Rhodopirellula baltica SH 1: one gene and its partner. The protein of the gene in region 1 interacts with the protein of each later gene in a pairwise test. Links are inferred from orthologs where the notes say so. Each region holds a gene or a part of one and is shown on either strand. Other genes may lie near its edges.

What was found.
Region 2: the proteins of pepT (region 1) and tpiA interact in binary tests that used the Escherichia coli proteins (3 or more experiments, as listed by UniProt). The link is inferred for Rhodopirellula baltica SH 1 from one-to-one orthologs.

Annotation. Positions count from the first base shown.
Region 1 is NC_005027.1:3,946,137-3,950,074, forward strand. Bases 577-3,534 are described here. They hold pepT (peptidase T), read right to left. Parts: upstream 2,696-3,534; coding sequence 1,457-2,695; downstream 577-1,456. Other genes in these bases: RB_RS15015 (esterase/lipase family protein), read left to right, coding at 577-1,434; RB_RS15025 (DUF3299 domain-containing protein), read right to left, coding at 2,692-3,324; RB_RS15030 (DUF4190 domain-containing protein), read right to left, coding at 3,459-3,534. Outside these bases: RB_RS15010 (trypsin-like peptidase domain-containing protein), read left to right, coding at 1-334; more of RB_RS15015, read left to right, coding at 448-576; more of RB_RS15030, read right to left, coding at 3,535-3,938. UniProt on the Escherichia coli protein: Cleaves the N-terminal amino acid of tripeptides.
Region 2 is NC_005027.1:3,765,198-3,768,685, forward strand. What follows is about bases 491-3,488. They hold tpiA (triose-phosphate isomerase), read right to left. Parts: upstream 2,373-3,488; coding sequence 1,608-2,372; downstream 491-1,607. Other genes in these bases: RB_RS14455 (YicC/YloC family endoribonuclease), read right to left, coding at 491-917; secG (preprotein translocase subunit SecG), read right to left, coding at 992-1,555; aroF (3-deoxy-7-phosphoheptulonate synthase), read right to left, coding at 2,369-3,436. In the rest of the region: more of RB_RS14455, read right to left, coding at 1-490. UniProt on the Escherichia coli protein: Involved in the gluconeogenesis. Catalyzes stereospecifically the conversion of dihydroxyacetone phosphate (DHAP) to D-glyceraldehyde-3-phosphate (G3P).

The DNA of each region.
Region 1 (3,938 bases):
TGCATCACCGTCCGCGGTCGCCTTGATCGGCGGAGGTGCCTTCATGTTGGACGAAAAAGCCAATCCTGCTGATTCGATGGCACTCGGCGCATCCCTCTCGACCGTGAATGTCTTCTCCGGCGTTGCGATCTCGAATGAGACCGAGCCGCCCGCCGTTCGCTTACGAAAAGACGGACCACCCCGGCTTCTTCGGGTCCTCATTCCGAGCCCTCCCAATTCGGAGTTGCCGTTTTGGGCCGAAACACTCCGGCGAATTGGCTGCCCGCTGCAAACCACACTCACGCTCAACCGTGACCTGTGCCTTCAATGGACTCGATCCCTCTTGGCGATGTGATTCGCGAAAGAAAATCCATCTTTCGCGCAAAAAGCTTTGGCGTTGGTCTCTAGTTGAATATCTCCCCAATCTGAAGACACGCCAAACACCTCGCCTTCTCGCAGCGTCGAAACATGAACTTCACCCGATTGAACGGCCGTCGTTTCAAAGCCATTCGGCGATTTGCTTTGATCGCCGCTGTTACACTGTCTCCCGCTTGGGGCATTCACACTTGGTGGGGAACTTCCGAGAACACGACCATGGCTCAGAACATCAACGTTCCCCTGCCCACTTTCGGCGGGGCTCAATTGTGGACCGATCACGACCATCGTGCCGGTTACCGCATTCAGCAAAACGCGGTGACCAAACACTGGCGACTGCTCGATCCCAACAACGTTCGACGAGCATGGGGGAGTCGTGCCGACGTCGACGAAGCACTCAATCAACTGCAACCTGACATCGCCCCGCCATGCGATCGGCCAGTCGTCGTCCTGCTGCACGGTTTGATGCGAACGGACAATTGCATGAAATCGTTGGAAACCAAACTCCACGCCGAAGGTTACGAACAAACGATTCGGTTTGGATACGCTAGCACGCGTGACTCGCTAGCTGAATCAGCCGCCGCACTTCGGGACGTCCTCGAGAACCAGTCTTCTGACGCCGAGTTTGCCTTCGTCGGTCATAGCATGGGCAACATCGTCACTCGGCATCTGATCGGTGACCTGCAAGCCGATGGCGACCCGAAAAACCTGCTGCCGCGATTGAAATCGATGGTCATGCTTGGACCACCCAACCAAGGCGCCGCAATCGCACGGCGACTCGCCCCCACCGGTGTGTTTGGTTTGGTTGCCGGCCCCGGTGCGATGGAATTGGGGACTCGTTGGTCCAATGTGGAATCACACCTGGCCACACCCCCGTTCCCGTTCGCAATCGTTGCCGGAAAGGTCGCGACACCGATCGCGAATCCTTTGGTGGATGGCGACGGTGACTTTGTCGTCAGCCTCGAGGAAGCCCAACTGGAAGGAGCGGAAACGGTTCATCAAGTTCCCGTGCTGCACTCATTCCTGATGGAAGAACCCGACGTGCAAGAATGGACGATCGAGTTTCTCAACACTCACTGAATTTGAGCGGCAACCGGCCGATTCAGACTCGCTTCTCGCTCCAGAGTTTCAACAACTCAACCAAATGATTCGCAGAGATGACCATCTCATCCAGGCTCGCGAATTCTAGAACGCTGTGAATGTTGTGTTGACCGCTGGACAAGTTCGGCGTCGGCAGTCCTTTCTCGGTCAACTGACTCCCATCAGTGCCACCTCGAACAATTGCGGTTTGACAAGGCAGCCCCAAATTCTCAAACGCCTGTTCGGCCAACGAAACTGACTCGGGCAGCTTCGCCAATCCATCTGCCAAATTCCGATACTGGCGTCGAACCTCACACTGCAATTTCATTCCCGGCCACGCCGCGGTGGCTTGCTCAGCCAACTCGCGAACTTTGTCTGCATAAACTGACAACTGTTCGCTGTCGAAGGATCGCAAGATCAGTTCCACGCGAGTCTGCCCCACGCCGCCGACGATATCGTGCAGATGGATGAAACCGTCTCGACCGTCAGTGGTTTCAGGCGTCTCGTAATCACGGGGCAACGAAGCGGCAAAATCGGACGCAGCCCGCAACGAGTTGACCATCCGGTCCTTCGCGATCGCCGGGTGAATGTTGTGACCGCGAAAAATCAGCGTCATCGCGTCGGCCGAAAACGTTTCGACGTCAATGATGCCTTGGCCGCCGCCGTCGATGGTATACGCCACCGTCGCATCAAGCTTTTGCAAATCCAATTTATCCGTGCCGTGTCCGATCTCCTCGTCGCAAGTCATCACGATGCGAACCGGACCGTGCGGAAGATGGGGATTCTCAACCAATGTTTCGGCGAGTTCCATGATGATTGCGACGCCGGCTTTGTCATCGCCACCCAACAACGTCGAGCCATCGGTGGTGACGAGAGTGTGCCCAATCATCTTTTCGAGATCAGGACACCCCGAGACGGTGATCGCGTTGCCGCTGGGAAGCGGGATGTCACCGCCGCTGTACGATTCAACGACTTGCGGATCGATCGACTCGCTGGGTGCTTCCGGCGACGTGTCCATGTGAGCCACCAAAGCCACGGTCGGCGCGGTGCCGTCGATCGTTGACGGGACCGTTGCCGTTACAACCGCGTGCTCGTCCAAAACCACATCGGTCAGTCCCATCTGAGTCAACTCATCCGCCAACATCTTCCCCAATTCACGCTGGCTTTCGGTGCTGGGGTAGGCTTGGGACTGCGGATCAGCGGCGGTGTTGATTCGAACGTAGCGAAGAAAGCGTTGCAGCAAACGGTCTGGGTTGATCATCGGACGCGAAGTCCCTCTATTCGAAACACGGCCATGTGAGATGCCCCATCAGGGCCTTTGCCACCGGGGTATCGATACTTCTCAGTATCCAAGACAAACTTGCCTTCCACCATGATGGGTCGTGGCACAAAATCCGTCGTTCGCCCCGGCTGCATCTCAATCATCACACAATCGAACAATGCCGCACCGGGCCCGAAACAGCACTCCTGGTTGTCTCGCACCAAGACGAATTTGTCGATATCGGTTTCTTTGTACAACGTGCTTGGCAACATGTATCCTCGCAAACGCACGTTGCGACCATTCAAGAACTTCAGCTCTTTGGTCAGCTTCTCCTCGTCGAACACCTCGCCTTTTTCGATATCAAACGTCAAATCATCGAACGTGATGTCGCCCTTGGCCAAATCCGCCTGGCTGCTCTTGCGGATCTCAACCTTCTCACGCCCGGCAGCTTCCCCTCGCATCGCCGCCCGACGTTGTTCGATGATCGATCGAGCCGTCGCGGTGCGTTCCTTCTGCGTCTGGGAATCGTCCGCAAAGCAAAGAGCAGGGAGCATGGCCCCAACGGCCAGGCATCCAGCCATCGCCATCAAAGGAATTCGACAATTCAATAGCATCTGACGAGCATCCATCGTTCGTGGAAGAAAATTGCTGTACCGGTCGCCTGCAACGCAATGCACCCATCGTACCAATGTCTGACGGGGGACCCACAACCTCAAAACGCAATCGAACGCGAACGTGCCAGCATCCGGCCGATCAGTGCGCGTTATTTGTACAGATCAACTCGCATTTTGTAGAACATCGCGTTCTCAAAATCCTCTTTGCTCTGAGGCACACGATTGACCTTGAACGTTCCTGCCAACTTGCGTTTGGTCAGCCCAGCACGGACTGATTCGCCCGGTGGCAACGTCACCTCAATCATGTCGCTGCTGCGCGGATCCCCGCCAAAACAACATGTCCCAAGGTCGGGAACCAACACAAACTGACGAAGCATGCCGCTTCCGCTGCTGGGGTGGATGTACCCCTTCAAAAAGATGTCTTCGCCATCAATTTTCAAAGCATCGGGCGTGGGCAGGTCAGGACCATTCGGCTCCGACTGCAGCTTGTAAAACGCCACGCGTTCATACCCCTCAGGAACTTCCGTCAGATACGTGTAGGTGTGAAACCCGATGCCACCCAAAAAAAGCACGGCACAACCGACCACACCAACCTTCGCAACGCCCGAACCGCTGTATTCGTCCGGAAA
Region 2 (3,488 bases), 180 kb from region 1 along the record:
TCGATCGCGCACTTGATCTCCACCACGTGCTCAGCAATTTCCGCGTCGCCGGCTTTGCTGCCGATGGTGTTGGTTTCGCGATTGAGCTCCTGAATAATGAAATCAAGCTTTCGCCCGACCGCTTCCCCGCGACTGCCCGATTCGCTAGAAGCCGTCTCCGCCGAGTCGCCAGCCAAAACGCCTCTCATCAGTCCCAAATGACTTCCCAACCGCGTTAGTTCTTCGCTGATATCGGATCGGTCCGCGAAAAGTTGGACTTCTCGGATCAAATCCACCGGGTCGCCCACCGACAATCCGTTCTCAGACAATGCCTTTTCGATGCGTTCTCGCAAACGCTCTTGGTATCGAGCCACAACCTGAGGACTGCGTTTGGCGATTTCCTCGCAGCGAGCCTGAATCAGCGTCATGTCTTGCTCGATCGATTCGGCCATCGCGATGGCTTCATCCGATCGCATCTGCTTGAACCGATCCAGTGCCGATTCAATGCTTTCCTGAACCAGTGACCACTTGGCCGCCAAAGCTTGCTCATCGGACGATCGGTTCTGCGATCCGGCAGAAGGCGATTCCAGCACACCTGGCATCTGCATCAGGTGAGCCAAATCAATGTTGGTTGAGGTGACGGCATCACCCATCGCCAAAGAATCAGCGACTTGCGCCAGTTGTTCGGCGTACGAACGCACCACATCGGCATTGATGCGAGGCAGATCAGCTCCGGGTGGCGGCGTGAACCGCACCTGCACCGTGACGCTGCCACGATGCAAATGCTGACGGACCAATGCCTCCATTTTGGGCTCAAACTCCGAAACCGAATCACTGGTACGGAGAATGATCTTCAGCCCACGATTGTTGACCGAGCGAATCTCAGTGACGACCGAACCGGCGGCAGTGGAGGTTTCGCCCCGGCCCTGGCCGGTCATGCTGCGCAGCGAAGGGTAGGGCGACCCGCCGTGCGGTGAAGAGGAATTTACTTGCGTGCGAAGAGACGCCTGCGTCACGGAGTTTCCTCATCCGAAGTGGTTTCAGCTTCGGTCGTTTCAGCCGCTTCTGGTTCAGCTTCTTCGGCCGATTCAGCTGCATCGGAATCGCCCGAGGACAACGAACCAAATGAATCAATGGCAGCTTCCAGATCGCTGGCTTCATCGCGATCAGCCCCCGTCGGAACAACCAATCCGCTGGTGATGTCTTCGACGTCATCGCCAGGTCCCGACTGAATTTGCGAATCACTGGTGTCGGCGACGGCGGGAGTGTGAGCTCCCAATTGATACATGGCGAACGCACAAACCAGTGCCCACACGGCGGCGGTGCCGACGGTGATTGCGGTAAATGTGTCACCAGCCTTGCTGCCAAACGCGGACTGACCACCGGGTCCCCCCAGGGCTCCAGTCAATCCACCGCCTTTGCCGCGTTGGATCAAGATCAGCAAGATCAAGAACACCGACAAAAACGCCATCAACCAACCCAGCACGACGCTCATGAACGAGGCCAAGGGCAGGGCGGGAATCAGTTGATTGACCAACGACGCGGGTTGGAGCAAAGAATCGAAAGCGACACTCACGGCGAACAGTCCGTTGAAATGGAAAGGTTGTGGGAACGAATACGAAGTCAGATCAGGCGGAGGGAGCCGCTTTGATGATTCCAGCGAAATCATCCACTTTCAAGCTTGACCCGCCGACGAGAGCCCCGTCGATATTAGGTTGGGACAACAATTCTTCTGCGTTGCCCGGTTTCACACTGCCACCGTACTGAATTCGGATTTGTTCGGCGACTTCGGTCGAGAACATTTTTCCCAAAAGCTCACGAATGAAGGCGTGAACCGCTTCAGCTTGCTCTTTGCTAGCAGTTTTGCCAGTCCCGATCGCCCAAACGGGCTCGTAGGCGATGACAATATTCGCGGCGCGAGCTTCGTCCAAACCTTCCAGCGACCCGCGAATTTGCGTTTCGATGACCGATTCGGTGTCGTCCGCTTCGCGTTGTTCGAGGGTTTCGCCCACGCAAACGATCGGAACCAAGTTGCCAGCCAACGCGGCGTGCAGCTTTTTCGCGACACAAGCGTCCGTTTCGCCCATCAATTGGCGACGCTCGCTGTGCCCCAGAATCACAAATCGACAACCGACGTCGGTCAACATCGACGCGTTGACTTCACCGGTGAAGGCACCGTCTTCGGCGGCGTACAGGTTCTGTGCCCCCAATTCCACGGGAGTCCCAACGACCGCGTCCGCCACGCCACTCAGGTAAACCGACGGGGGGCACAAAACGACTTCGACAGCGGGCGACTTGCCAACCGCGTCGACAATGCCTTTGGCAAGCGACGCGCCGGACTCGGCACGCATGTTCATTTTCCAGTTACCAGCAATCAGAATGCGACGACTCACGCGAGGGCCTCGGTTGGCGGGGTGTGTTTAGTGGTTGAGTTCGGAAGAGGTGAGATCGTTTTGCCCAGTAGTTCAGCCATCGCGGCCATCTTCTGAACGATCTCGTTGTATTGTTCGGGCAACAAGGCTTGAGCCCCGTCGCTTTTGGCTTCTTCGGGACAATCATGGACTTCGATGTGCACGCCATCCGCACCCGCGGCTAATCCGGCCAACGCACACGGCGGAATCAAATCCGGCCGGCCCGTGGCGTGCGACGGATCAACAATGATCGGCAAATGCGTCAAACCTTGGACAGCCGGCACAGCAGCGACGTCGTAAAGGTTCCGAGTCGATGGATCGAAACTCTTGATGCCGCGTTCGCAGAGCACCACGTCAGGGTTGCCTTGTGAGAGCACGTACTCGGCGCTCATCAGCAAGTCTTGAATCGTCGCCGCCATCCCACGTTTGAGCAGGACGGGGCGTTTGGTTTTGCCGACCTCGGTCAGCAACACAAAGTTCTGCATGTTGCGAGCACCGACCTGCAGCATGTCGGAATACTCCGCCACCAACTCCACATTTCGTGGGTCGGTGATCTCGGTCACAACCGGCACACCAAACGCATCGCCGACTTCCCGCAGGATCTTCAGGCCGGCTTCGCCTAAACCTTGAAACGCGTAGGGGCTGGTTCGCGGCTTGTAAGCTCCACCGCGAAAAAGGTTGGCTCCTGATTTGACGACGCTCTCGCCGATCCGCATCATCCGGTCGCGATCTTCGACGCTGCACGGCCCAGCGATCATGGCCAGGTTGCCTCCACCGATCTCCACACCCGACACGTCGATGACGCTGGATTCAGGGTGAGCTTCTCGGGAGGCCAATTTGTAAGGGGGCAAAACGGGAACGACTTGATGCACGCCGGGGATCGATTGAAGCTGTTGTTCGGTGGTGAGACTCTCGTCACCAATCATGCCGATGATCGTGCGAAACGTCCCGCGGCTGAGGTGCGTCTGGAACCCCATCGACTCGACCTTTTGGAGCACATGGTCGATCTGATCGTCGGTCGCGCCGTTTTTCAGAATCAATATCACGTCAGAATCCGCGAAATGGCCGGTGGGTGGGGAGGCAGACTGCTAAAAGAGA